Regions from separate parts of the Exiguobacterium sp. 9-2 genome, predicted to be linked through region 1. Evidence: riboswitches for the same ligand, from Rfam matches in the RefSeq annotation. Region 1 holds a riboswitch; each other region holds the start of a gene.

Region 1 (3,139 bases):
GGCAAGCCGAACTCTGTTTGTGGTCGTACGCCTGACCAGACTTCTTCGATGACAGCATCACGGATCGGTGGATAGAGACGCTCTGCTGCTTGAAGCAGTGACGTGACTCCTGCGACACTAACACCGATCGTCTCGTCGTGCGGTAGGTCTGTCGCACCGATCAATATCCGTCCGTCCGCTTTCGGTACGAGGTAGACGGCGTCATCAAACAGGATCGAGCGTAACGGCTGACCCGCGAGACGGACTGCGAGACACTCCCCTTTGACCCCATATGTCGCAATCGAAATGCCAGCTGTATCGAGCAAGGCTTGGGACCCGCGTCCGGCAGCAACCGTCACCGTTCGTCCCGTCCACGTTCCCGTGTTCGACTCAACCCTAATGAAATCATTACTCTCCTCGATTCGCGTGACGTCCACCTGTTCTTCGATTGGTACCCCACGATTTCGTAAGACATGCATCAATGCAGTCGTTAGTCGTCGCGGATCGATTTGACCGACCGATGGAAATAAGTATTCTTGCCCATTTTGTTTCAATAAAAATGGTTGTTCCCGGTAGCCACAATCGATCCCGGTCTCGCGCGTGAGGCGTCGCGCAAGTAACGGATACAGACAGCGACTTCGCGCGGCAAGCGTATGCAATTCTTCTCTCAGCTCGATGTCCGTCGCAAGCATCCCGGCAGCCGCCCGACTCGTCCCTTGTCCGCATGTTCCGCGATCAAGGACAAGAACGGATACGTTCTGACAAGCGAGACTGTAAGCAAGCGTCAAACCGATGACTCCACCACCGATGATGATGTGATCCGTCATACCCGTACCCCCTGATAACGCTGAATGGCAGCATGCGGGTCCGCTTGACCGAGAATACCGGATAAGACGGCGATTCCGCTTGCACCGGTCGCTGCGATCTCAGGAATGCGATCAGGAGTGATCCCGCCGATTGCGATGACTGGTTTCGTCGTGAAAGTGACAACTTGCTTCAAGGCATCGATCCCTCGCGGTGGCACGTTTGGTTTCGACGCTGTCGGATAAATATGACCGTACAGCAGTCGGTCGGCTCCTTCCGCTTCCGCTGCAAGTGCTTCTGCCAGAGAGTGGACGGATTTCCCGATGATGAGATTCGGAAAGTGTCGCCGAACATCGCAGACACGTAAGGAACGTCGCGTCAATTGCACACCGATGCCAGCGACATGGGCGACGTCGACCCGGTCGTGAACGGTTAATTGATCAGACGAATACCCTTTTGCAAGGAGCGCGTCAATCAGATCTAACAATTCTGTTGCCGACAAATTTGGTTCTCGAAGATGAAGCTGATCCGTATATGGTTGAAGCGATTGAAAGGTTTCCACTCCATCGCGTGGATTGATGGATCCCGTCGAAATCAGATGTAGACGCATCATGTTCTTCCTTTCCATACGAAAAAGGACCACTCCCGATGTTGAAGGGAGTGGTCCGAAAATGCGCTGAAGCGCTAAGGATATCTAAGGTTTCGAGCCACTTCCCTCCGCTAGTACGAACTAGATCAGGTTCAAAGGGTCCGGATACTTCCGTCTCAGTCTGCTGCGAGACTCCCCTAGTGTCTTTTCGTGTTTAATTGGCTTGCCCCATTAGTCTAGCATGAGTCGCTTTGCTTCGCTAGTCCTAGTTGAGCGCTTCCACTTGCTGAACAAGCTCCGATTTCGTCGGTCGCTGTTGCTTCTGGCTGTCGGCATAGATCTGCTTCAGCTTTAAGATCCGCATCACTTTAGCATCGAGCATCTCTGACGACAACGTTTTTTCTTTAACCGCTTGCATCACTTCGGTGTGGACCTTCGGATAGGCACCTGCTTCCGAAAACATCGCCATATCAGCTCCATTGACAAGTGCCTGACGTGCCGCTTCCGCAAGACCATATCGTTTCGTGATCGCCCCCATGACAAGGTCATCCGTGATGATGACACCCTTGAATCCGAGTTGTTGACGCAAGAGGTCAGTCAAGATCGGCTTCGAGAGCGAAGATGGATTTTGATCGTCATACGCGGGATAGAGAATATGGGCGACCATCACCATCTCGGCGCCCTCTTGAATCGCTTCTTGGAACGGTAACAGTTCCGTTCGCTTCAGTTCTTCCTTTGATGCTGTCACTCTCGGCAAACCGACATGGGAATCGACACTCGTATTGCCGTGACCGGGAAAATGTTTGACGACCGGAATCGTTCCCGTCTCTTGCATCCCATGCATCAGGGCCGTACCGAGAGTCGCGACGGTCTTCGGATCAGCACTTAACGCACGGTCGCCGATGATTGGATTGTTCGGATTGCTATTGACGTCAAGGACCGGTGCGAAGTCCATGTTGAACCCATAAAATCGTGACAGGTGACCGAGCGTACGTCCGACATCTTCCATTTTTGCAGCATCTGCACCTTGCGCCATCCGTTGACTCGTCGGGAGACGTAATCGTTGATCCGGTACCCGGCTGACCCGTCCGCCCTCTTCATCAACCCCGACGAAAACATACGGTTTTTGGTTCGTTTCTTGAATGGCACGCGTGAACGTCAAGAGTTGATCTTCTGACGTAATATTCCCACCAAGCAGTAAGACCCCACCGATCGCATGCGTCTGCAACAATTTCCGGTCAGCTGCTGAAAGTTCCGTTCCGGCAACTCCGATATAGAGCAATTGATCGATCTTTTCTGACGTCGACATCGCTTCAAGTTGCTGCTTTAATCGTGCTTGTTGCTGCTCTTCCTTTGTCGGCTCAGGCTTTGATTTCTTCGCCTCCGTCGGTTGCTTCTTTGCTGGTTGTGATGGTTTCGTTGGTTCCGTCGTCTCCTGCGCACACCCTGCAAGCAACAGGCAACCGATCAGTGCTACTTTCTTCACAAAGGATCCTCGCTCCGGACACCATTGATGGAATAATAGACGGAAATCTCAGCGTTCAAGGATTGCGAGACCGAACAATATTTATCTTTTGATAACGAGATGGCGCGACGGACCTTATCTTCCGGGAGATCACCTTCAAGCCGGTAATGAATCGAGATCGACGTAAAGCGCCGCGGATGATCCTCTGCCCGTTCCCCTTCGATATCCATTTCGAAATGAGTAATCGTCAAGCGCATCTTCTCTAAAATCGAGACGATGTCGATTCCAGTACAGCCGGCAAC
Region 2 (3,139 bases), 230 kb from region 1:
GAACTGGCACGTAACGACAGCGAATTACTCGGCTACTACGCTACCGCTCGACCAAAACCCGACACTACGGGCACAACTCGATGCAGCAGATTACATCATCGTCGGTTCAAACGTCAATACGAGTGCCAAACTACTGCCTACTGCACCAGAGCAAGCGATTCCGGCTTCAATCTTCCGGTATGCGAAACAAACAGATATACCATCCGTCTTGCTTAGCCTCCGCAATCCATACGATGTCGCCGTTCAACCGGACGCACCGGCACACGTCCTCGTCTATGGTTTTAAAGGGGATCCGAACGGACCGGACTCCGAAGCAGGCAATCTGAAATCAGCGGGACCAAATCTTCCTGCCGGTATTCGAGCCATCTTCGGAACGTTCAAACCGCAAGGCACCTTACCAGTTGATGTGCCGGTCTTTCAGAACGGTATCTTTACCGATCAACTGCATCTCGAATTCGGTGATGGCTTTAAAAACTGGAAAAAATGAGAACATGATTCACAAAAGACCGAGACCCCTTTAAAGGATGTCTCGGTCTTTTAATGATTGATACGGATATTCCGCTTCTTCTTTCGCACGATGGTAGACGCGGTATAACCAATAGGTCAGTAATGCATAGACGACAATGACAAGAACAGCAGAAATGTAGCTCCCCATGCTATATGCTACCTTGAAGTTTCGAGTCGTAGCGGATATACCGGACAACACGATTAACGTTGGAATGATATATCCAATAAATCTTACTTTGACTTTACCCAGCATTCGTTGCACGGCATACGCGGCGCTGATCGCAAGTACGATCACGATGATTTCCATTTCTACCCCTACTTCCGCTAAATGTTATACCTAATTCTACCATTTAACTCTTTAGGAAGATACTGTCCGTGCTGGAATCGTCTCGTACACCGACGTAAACGTTTCTTCCGTCCATCCCATATGCCAAAACAGCAACTCATAATAACAGCTCGTCACGAAATGCCGTTTCATCCGCTCTCGTTCAGTCGAGCTTGCTTGTTCCGCCAACGCATCAAGCCGTGCAATCTGTTCAAAGACGACCTTTTCGAACCATTCCGAACTATATGTGTCGATCCATTGCTGATAGATTTTTTCATCCGGTGTACACGTCAATAATTGTTGTCCAACTTCATAATACAACCAGTAACATGGCAAGATGGCAGCAATCGTCTCACCAAGCGTCCCTTCACTCGCATGATGCATGTGTGAGACGTAAGCATATGCCGTTGGTGCCGGTTCAAATGCTTCAAGGTCTGCTTCCGTGATACCGAGCGGCTCGAAAAATGATTGATGCAAGCTCAGTTCTGCCCCATATGTCGAAGTCGCGTGCTCGGCAAGTGTCGCGATCGTCGCAAAGTCATCTGCTTTTGACGCTGCCTTCGCTTGAATCTTCGCAAAGTGTTTTAAGTAATACGCATCCTGCATGACATAATGTCGAAATTTCGAGAGCGGTAACGTTCCCTCGCCGATTCCTTGAACGAATGGGTGCGTAAAACTACTGTCCCAATACGCTTGTGTTGCTTGTTTGATTTCTTGTGTGAATGTCATGATCTCATCCTCCTTGTTTTTATGAAACGAAAAAACACCACCCCGAAACACACGGGCATGGCGCAAGAAGAACAAGACTTGACGCCACTTCCCTCCGTAAGTACGAACTTAATCAGGTTCAAAGGGTCCGAACGTCTTCGTTCGTCTCAGTCGGCCTACCGACTCCCCTAGTGGTCATTATTCGATTCAAATCCACTATAGCATGCTGAAAATGGAAGTCAAGTTGTCCTCTTTTCGCTATACTATGGAGTGTCAGAAGGCGGATATCGTCTCCATCTACAGACCGATTCCGAACTTCTTTCGTTCTCGTACACTAATTTTAGTACCTGATACTATAATTCATTCTGTTACTTACAATTGGAGGATTTCATTATGCATACACCAACAAAAATCATGGCGTCAGCCGTTATCGCTTCTGCTTTATTACTTCCGACAGCCGCATCCGCCGAGCAGGTCGTCGATAAGACAATCGTCACTCTCGGTGAGTCACTCGGCGCAAAAGATAAGGCTTGGGTGCTTTCACGTCTCAATGCACCGGAAGGTATCACACCGATCATCGCAACCTCTGCAGACGAAGAAAAATACCTCGGGAAAAACATCCCCCAGTCACAAAAGGGCGGCAACATGTATTCATCCGCTAAGATCGAATTGACGGAAAAAGGGGACGGACTTTCCGTTGCGACGGAAAACATCACGTGGGTGACGAAGGATATGTATTTGAACGCTCTCGTCACGGCAGGTGTCAAAGATGCCGACATCACGATCACTTCTCCTTATAAAGTGACTGGAACATCGGCACTGACAGGAATCATGAAAGCCTATGATCAAACTTCGGCTGAGACCGGAATCAAGCTGAGTGACGAACGGAAAGATTTAGCACAGCAAGAATTATCGGTCACATCAGACGTCGGGAAGACAGTCGGGACAGATAGAGTCGCTGATTTGATGAATGAGATCAAGGCCGAAATCGCGAATCAAAAACCGGAAACAAAAGTCGAGATCGAAAACCTGATCGTCCAAGTCATTCAAAACAACAACATCCAACTGTCTGATGCACAGATGGATCGGTTGACGAATCTATTCAATCAAATGGAGCAAGCGAACATCAACTGGGGGCAAATCGAGAGTGGACTGAAAAATGCTGGTCAAGACATCCATGCGTTTGCAACGTCCGAGGAGACAAAAGGATTCTTCGCTAAATTATTTGATGGTCTGAGTGACTTCTTCAGCTCGATTGCTGGTGTGTTCAAATAATTCAGACTTCCGCAATTAACAAGATAATGGTAAACTGGTTGTATCTGAAACGAAAGGTGGTGTGAAATGATGGACTTTGCTGCGTGCAAACATTGGTTAATGGAACAATTGTATCTGTTGCGCGCGATTTTTCATGGAATGGCGTTCTAAGGCACCCGTCTGCCCTTTTTTAGAACTTCATGATTGAAAAATACAGCAAAGCGCATCTTTCACACACTAGGGAGAGTGCTATTTGCGCTCTCCCTTTTTTTAATGCGCGCGAAAGGATCAACTTATTATGATGATTTGCGACATTCAACATCTGACAAAACAATTCGGAGGCGA
Region 3 (3,139 bases), 380 kb from region 1:
TCGTACCGTTCTGTTGTTCCATCTGTAACTGTTCCATTAAGCGTCGTGTCGTCAATCCATCTTGTCCGAAGGTCGGTTCATCGAGCAACAATAAGTCTTTCGTTTGTCCGAGCATCGTTGCGACGCTGAGCCGTCGTTGTTGCCCCGTACTAAGAGCAAGTGGTGACTGCTGTTTGACAGATGTCAGTTCCAGCCGTTCGAGCAACGCCGCGCGCTTAACGTTCGTCGCTGCCCGGTGGCTCCAGTCGATTTCCGCTTCGACCGTCAGCTTAAGAAACTGCAGATCCGGTTGTTGAAAGACATAGCCAACGTGCTCATAAAAGCGACGCTGGGAGTAACGATGAACCGGACGTCCCTGGAGCTGATACGTTCCACGATTGGGAAGCAACCGCCCGAGTGTCGCAAGCAATGTACTTTTCCCGGATCCATTTGCCCCAAGCAGCATCACCCATTCTCCTGTCTGCAGGGAAAATGTCGCATCGGTCAGCGGATATGGTGCTTTCGTCGATAATGCAGCGACGTGTAACAAAGAGCGACCAGCTGTAGCGACGGTGGAAGGCACATGAAGTCGCGCCGCTTGCGGTCCATCTATGGGTAACGTCTCTAACGTATACGGATACAAAGAGGGAACGGCAATACCTTTCGTTTGAAGCTCTTTGTAATCCTGGGGGAACAGATCCCGTGGATCTGCTGTCGCAGTAATCGATCCGTCCTCAAGCAAGACGACCTGGTCGACGTACGACAAACAGACATCGAGTTGGTGTTCGATCAAGACGATCGTTAAATCGTGTTCTTTTTGAATCCGAAAAATCAACGCCATCAGCTCATGTTGTCCGATTGGATCAATCTGAGCCGTTGGTTCATCGAGTAATAAGATCGTCGGCTCAAGTGCTAGGACCGCTGCGAGCGCGAGACGCTGTTTCATTCCACCGGATAGACTCGCGATCGGTGTCGAGAAGGGGAGGGGGAGACCGACGAGTGCGAGTAAGCGTTCAATTCGTTCATCCATCTCCACGCGCGGAATCGAGCGATTTTCTAAACTAAAAGCGATTTCGCGTCCGATCGTCTCCATGCAGAACTGTTCTTCTGGATTTTGAAACAAGATTCCGACCGAACCGGACCGGGTAACGGTACCAGTCTGTTCGACTTCAATCGTTTCCGGTGTCAGTCCGGCAAGGGCATGAAGTAATGTCGTCTTGCCACTCCCACTTCGTCCGAGCAGAAGGGTCGTCCCTTGCTCAATCGTCAGCGATACATGATTGAGCACCGATTTCATCTGACCGGGATAGCGGATGCTGAGGTCGTCGACAGTAATCATGCGATTTCTCGTTTCGCACGTCCTGCCGCAAACCCGTTCAAGACACCAGTCGCAACAAGGCGACGGACGAGAATGGCTGCAAGCAAGCCACCGAGTAATGCGCCGCTGATCAATTGTAAGCCAGTTGTCGCAAGCAACGTCGTCGTTGTGTAGTAACCGAATCCGTTCGCGATTAGACTATAAACGATGCTACCAATCGCGGCTCCGACACCCGATAACATCAAGGTCCATGTGTCATAACGACGGTAACGCGTCATCGCAAAGACGAGTTCCGCACCAAGTCCTTGGCAGACTCCGATCAGAAGAGCGGATAAACCAAAATGACTACCTGTGAACAGTTCGACGGCTGCCGCGACGACTTCCGCAATTAAAGCGGCACCTGGCTTTTGAATGATTGCTGCGACGAGCGGACTCGCAATGATCCAGATGCCAAACATCCAGTTGGCACCGACAGGACCGAAGATCGCTGAGATCGGCAACCAGAGTGTTGACCAACCAAGATAGATGACGCCGCAAGCGACGGCGAGCATCATCATGACCATGATTTCTTTCATTTTCCAGTGTTGCATTAGATACGTCCTCCTTTGAATGGGGGAGACGCCAAAAAAGACCGCCCTCCGTAAAAAAGAGAGCGGTCCTCAGAAAAACTGCGCGCAGCAGGAGTCATTGGATGTGGTCGCTCCACTTTCCTACGCTAGTATGAACTAGATCAGGTTCGAAGGGTCCGAAGTGAATCGTCTCAGCCAATTGGGCTCCCCTAGTGGATATGGTAATAGGTGATACGCTGTTCACTTTAGGCAATCCAGCGTCTGTTGTCAAGACACAAAAAAAAACGATACGCCGCAAAGGGCGTATCGTTAAACGACTTATTTATTGTCTTCGTTCTCTTCAGCTGTTTCTTCTGAAGACGTTTCTGTTGCTTCCACTTCGTTGTCTTCGCCAGCTTCTGCTTGTGCCTCTGCTTCCTCGATTTCTTCAAGATCCTGCTCGAGTGTCGATTCGACGACAGCTGCGACTTGAATATCGCCTTCTGTAACGATGCGGAAATCTTTTTGTTCTGGAAGATCGGCTACAGAAATCGAATCGCCGATTTCGAGGTTCGTGACGTCGACTTCGACGTTCTCTGGTAATTTATCTGGTGTAGCGGCGACTGTTACTTTAAAGAGTGTTTGTGATAGGAAGCCACCAACTTTTGCACCGGCTGCTTCGCCAACAAGTACAACGTCTGCTTCGACTTCTGTTTCTTCATCCATTTTCACGGCGATGAATTCAACGTGATCGACTGTTGGTGTGAAGACATCCATATCACGGCGATTGATCAAGACGTTAATATTTTTACCGTCGAGTTTGAGTGAAATCAAGACGTTTTCACCGTTTTCTCGGACGATTTTAAGCAATTCTTTTTCTTCAAATGCGATTGGTGTACTTTCCACTTTGTAACCATACACGACGCCAAGAGCTTTTCCTTCATGACGCAATTGTTTACGGAGTGAGCGTGGACGTACCTCGCGTTTTTCGGCTGTTAAATTAACTGACATGTTCATTTCCCCCTTGAATTTGGTATAGCCCTCAAAAGGTAATGAATGTAGGAGCAGGACGAATCCTGAACAATATGAATCATGCTAAGACAATCGGTTTCAGACTCTCATGAATCTGACGCTTTCGTGACTTTGCATTTCTCTCCCAGGTCATTACGCTGATATTGAGAAACATGTGTGAGTAAGTCACCGGTTTGATGCGGTGCTAATGAGTTTATACCCCTGTGTTTTAAATCCATAAACCTCTTTTTTTATCTTTTTGAAGTCGAAAGACCTCCAAACC
Region 4 (3,139 bases), 780 kb from region 1:
GAATTGATCGGTGTCGCGGCTGGGGAGTCTGACACGCCTGAAAAATCGATTCCAAAAGCTATCCGGAATACAGTTTGGCGCACGTTCATTTTCTTTGTCTTATCGATCACGATCGTCGGTGCATTGATTCCGTATGAGACGGCTGGCGGAGTCAGTAGTCCATTCATCATGGTCTTTGATGCGATCGGCATCCCGTATGCCGCTGACTTGATGAACATCGTCGTCTTGACAGCACTATTATCCGTCGGGAACTCGGGACTGTATGCCGCGACCCGAATGTTATGGGCAATGGCACAAGAAGGGATGATTTCAAAGAAATTATCTTATGTTAATGCACGTGGTGTGCCGATGCGCGCTTTACTCTTTACGATGATGTTTGCGATGTTATCGCTTCTGACAGCATTTTTCGCAGAGGATACCGTCTTCATTTGGCTCTTGTCTTTAGCTGGACTCGGTGCTCAAGTCGGTTGGATTTCAATTTCCGCTTCGCAACTTGCGTTCCGCCGTCAGTTCATCCGAAACGGACATGATCTATCCGAACTAAAGTTCAAGACGCCATTCTATCCAGTATTACCGTTGATATCGTTGACACTTAATGTCGTCGTCCTCGTCAGTCTTGCGTTTCAAGCGGATCAACGGATTGCTTTATACATCGGTGTTCCATTTTTCCTCGTCATGTGGGGAAGCTATCATCTGTTCGTTAAAGGAAAACACCTATCGGCTCAAAGTGACATTCGAGTCGCCCCTTCCCAACTCGAAGAATAATACCATATGAAAAGAGGCCGCGGTATCATCCACGGCCTTTTTTCATATGCTTGTTCTATTCCTTAAGTGTTCGCATCATCAATAGTTCTCCTTGATGGAGCTCTACTGTCGCTTCTGACGTACTCCATTCATTACTGACGGTCAAGGAACCTCCGACCGGAACAGGATGCATATCAAGTGGATATTTGACTCCAGCTAAACTCAAGATTGACGGCACAAGTGGAATGAAAGAAAGATAATGATAGCTTTCGGCTTCGACTGCATACAATCCTACTGCCAAATATCGCACCTCTTCCCGTTTCGTGACGAGTCGCGCTTCAGGGTATTGCTTCAATAAATACACATTTTGAACGGTCATGTCGAGTCGTCCACCTGTTGCTCCGACGATGATAGTATCATCAAACCGTTTCATCTCTGATACTGTACGAAGGGCGAGTTCGAGATCCGTCTCATCTTTCTCAGCCGGATGAACGATTGCTCCTTCAGGTACGTAACCAAGCGAATCAAAGTCACCGATCGTCATGTCGCATGTCAGCCCAAACAATTCAATCGTCTGAACACCACCATCGACACCAATGATGAAATCACTAGACTGACAAAGCATCCGCAAATCAGGCACTTCTTCTTGAGGACCGGCACACACGAGAATCGCCCGCATCTCAGACGCCTCGTGCTGAATAACGTAGTAAACGTGGCGCAGTTGTAAAGAGGAGACCCGCGACGACACCGCATAAAACATAAGATGGTACCATGTATGTCGCGTTATAAACTAATGAATATGGCACGACTGGACCTTCTGCATATTTCGCGAAGAACACGATTCCGCTTATGACATGACAGATATAACGGAGTCCTGCGCCTAATAGTGTTGCAAGGAGAACGAACGCCATCAAACGTTTCTTTTGTCCGTTACGTGCAGCTTGTCTAACCTGACGCGCGAACAGACCGCTCAGTCCGACGACACCGTATGCAATCGTGTAATCGAGTAATGGTTGGACGATCGTCAAGACTTGTGGGGCGAACATCAGTTGGATCGTACCAACAAGCGCTCCTGTGACGACACCCCCGATGACACCGTGGCGAAATGCCATGACAAAGATTGGTAACATCGCTAAGCTGATTGAACCGCCTTGTGGCATTTTAAATGGAATCAGTAAATCAAAGACGACCCCGAGACTTGCAAAGATGGCAATTTCCATCATCATTTGTAACCGTTTCATGCTATTTCCTCCTTCATTGTACGAGAGGACGCAAAAAGGCAGTACGACGAACGCCGTACTGCCTGCGTGCGCCACATCCCTACGTCCGTTTGAACGGAACAGGTTCGAAGGGTTAAAGTCTAAAAGACTCCTCTCAGCCGCTTTTCAAGCGACACCCCTTGCGGTCATCATATTTCGTTTTCTCGTTCTTATTATACGGCAGCCCCTTGACGAATGCTAGTGATCGCTTCCGCATAATCTGGTGCATTGTAGATTGCTGATCCCGCGACAAGAACGTTCGCGCCGTTTTCGATGCAAAGTTTTGCTGTTTCCGGGTTGACGCCACCATCAATCTCGATTTCAAATGTCAGATCACGATCTGCTTTCATTTGTGCAAGTGATGCGAGTTTTGGCATGACACTCTCGATGAAGGCTTGTCCACCAAAGCCCGGATTGACCGTCATCAATAAGACCATATCGACATCCTCAAGGACGTGTTCAATCGTCGATAATGGCGTATGAGGATTCAAGACGACCCCTGCTTTTGCACCGGCTAGCTTGATTTGTTGTAAAACACGGTGGACGTGGTTCGTCGCTTCGACGTGGAACGTCACGATATCTGCCCCTGCCTTAACGAAATCTTCAACGAAACGTTCTGGCTGGTCAATCATTAAATGGACATCAAGGACCATATCCGTCTTTTGACGTAAACTGCTGAGCACAGGTAGTCCAAACGAGATATTCGGTACGAACTGACCATCCATGACATCGAAATGGATATAGTCCGCGCCTGCTGCTTCGACTGCTTTAACATCGCGTTCGAGATTCGCAAAATCTGCTGATAAGATAGATGGTGCAATTTTAATCATCTTCAATACCTCCGGGCTCGATTCTTGATTTCGTCTATAAACATACCATAGTTCTCATAACGAGAGGACATGATTTCTTGTGCTTCGACGGCTTCCTTGACGGCACATCCGGGTTCATTCAAATGCAAACATCCTCGATACTTACATTCGTCCTGTACAGCCACGAATTCAGGAAAACTCCACCGTACATCCTCAATTTCCATATCATACGGAAAATCAAGGTTCGAGAACCCTGGTGTATCAGCAATCAAGCCTTCGGCAAGTGGCATCAACGTGACGTGACGTGTCGTATGGCGCCCACGTCCG

What was found. Region 1 has a riboswitch for thiamine pyrophosphate ahead of VJ374_RS06165 (thiamine phosphate synthase). Riboswitches for the same ligand answer to the same signal wherever they lie in the genome.
Region 2: it holds a riboswitch for thiamine pyrophosphate, as region 1 does, so the genes downstream of both, tenA (thiaminase II) here and VJ374_RS06165 (thiamine phosphate synthase) in region 1, are expected to answer to the same signal.
Region 3: it holds a riboswitch for thiamine pyrophosphate, as region 1 does, so the genes downstream of both, VJ374_RS08300 (ECF transporter S component) here and VJ374_RS06165 (thiamine phosphate synthase) in region 1, are expected to answer to the same signal.
Region 4: it holds a riboswitch for thiamine pyrophosphate, as region 1 does, so the genes downstream of both, thiT (energy-coupled thiamine transporter ThiT) here and VJ374_RS06165 (thiamine phosphate synthase) in region 1, are expected to answer to the same signal.

Annotation. Positions count from the first base shown of each region.
Region 1 covers NZ_CP142850.1:1,196,074-1,199,212, reverse strand. The annotation lists gene VJ374_RS06170 (FAD-dependent oxidoreductase) at 1-806, opposite strand, end outside; gene VJ374_RS06165 (thiamine phosphate synthase) at 803-1,396, opposite strand; TPP riboswitch at 1,479-1,581, opposite strand; gene nagZ (beta-N-acetylhexosaminidase) at 1,638-2,858, opposite strand; gene VJ374_RS06155 (OsmC family protein) at 2,855-3,139, opposite strand, start outside.
Region 2 covers NZ_CP142850.1:961,252-964,390, reverse strand. The annotation lists gene VJ374_RS04960 (glycoside hydrolase family 3 protein) at 1-487, shown strand, start outside; gene VJ374_RS04955 (hypothetical protein) at 518-814, opposite strand; gene tenA (thiaminase II) at 866-1,561, opposite strand; TPP riboswitch at 1,634-1,740, opposite strand; gene VJ374_RS04945 (DUF1002 domain-containing protein) at 1,934-2,815, shown strand; gene abc-f (ribosomal protection-like ABC-F family protein) at 3,093-3,139, shown strand, end outside.
Region 3 covers NZ_CP142850.1:1,575,562-1,578,700, reverse strand. The annotation lists gene VJ374_RS08305 (ABC transporter ATP-binding protein) at 1-1,318, opposite strand, end outside; gene VJ374_RS08300 (ECF transporter S component) at 1,315-1,887, opposite strand; TPP riboswitch at 1,988-2,087, opposite strand; gene VJ374_RS08295 (50S ribosomal protein L25/general stress protein Ctc) at 2,185-2,856, opposite strand.
Region 4 covers NZ_CP142850.1:1,971,840-1,974,978, forward strand. The annotation lists gene VJ374_RS10490 (amino acid permease) at 1-765, shown strand, start outside; gene VJ374_RS10495 (thiamine diphosphokinase) at 821-1,423, opposite strand; gene thiT (energy-coupled thiamine transporter ThiT) at 1,425-1,985, opposite strand; TPP riboswitch at 2,045-2,154, opposite strand; gene rpe (ribulose-phosphate 3-epimerase) at 2,177-2,833, opposite strand; gene rsgA (ribosome small subunit-dependent GTPase A) at 2,836-3,139, opposite strand, start outside.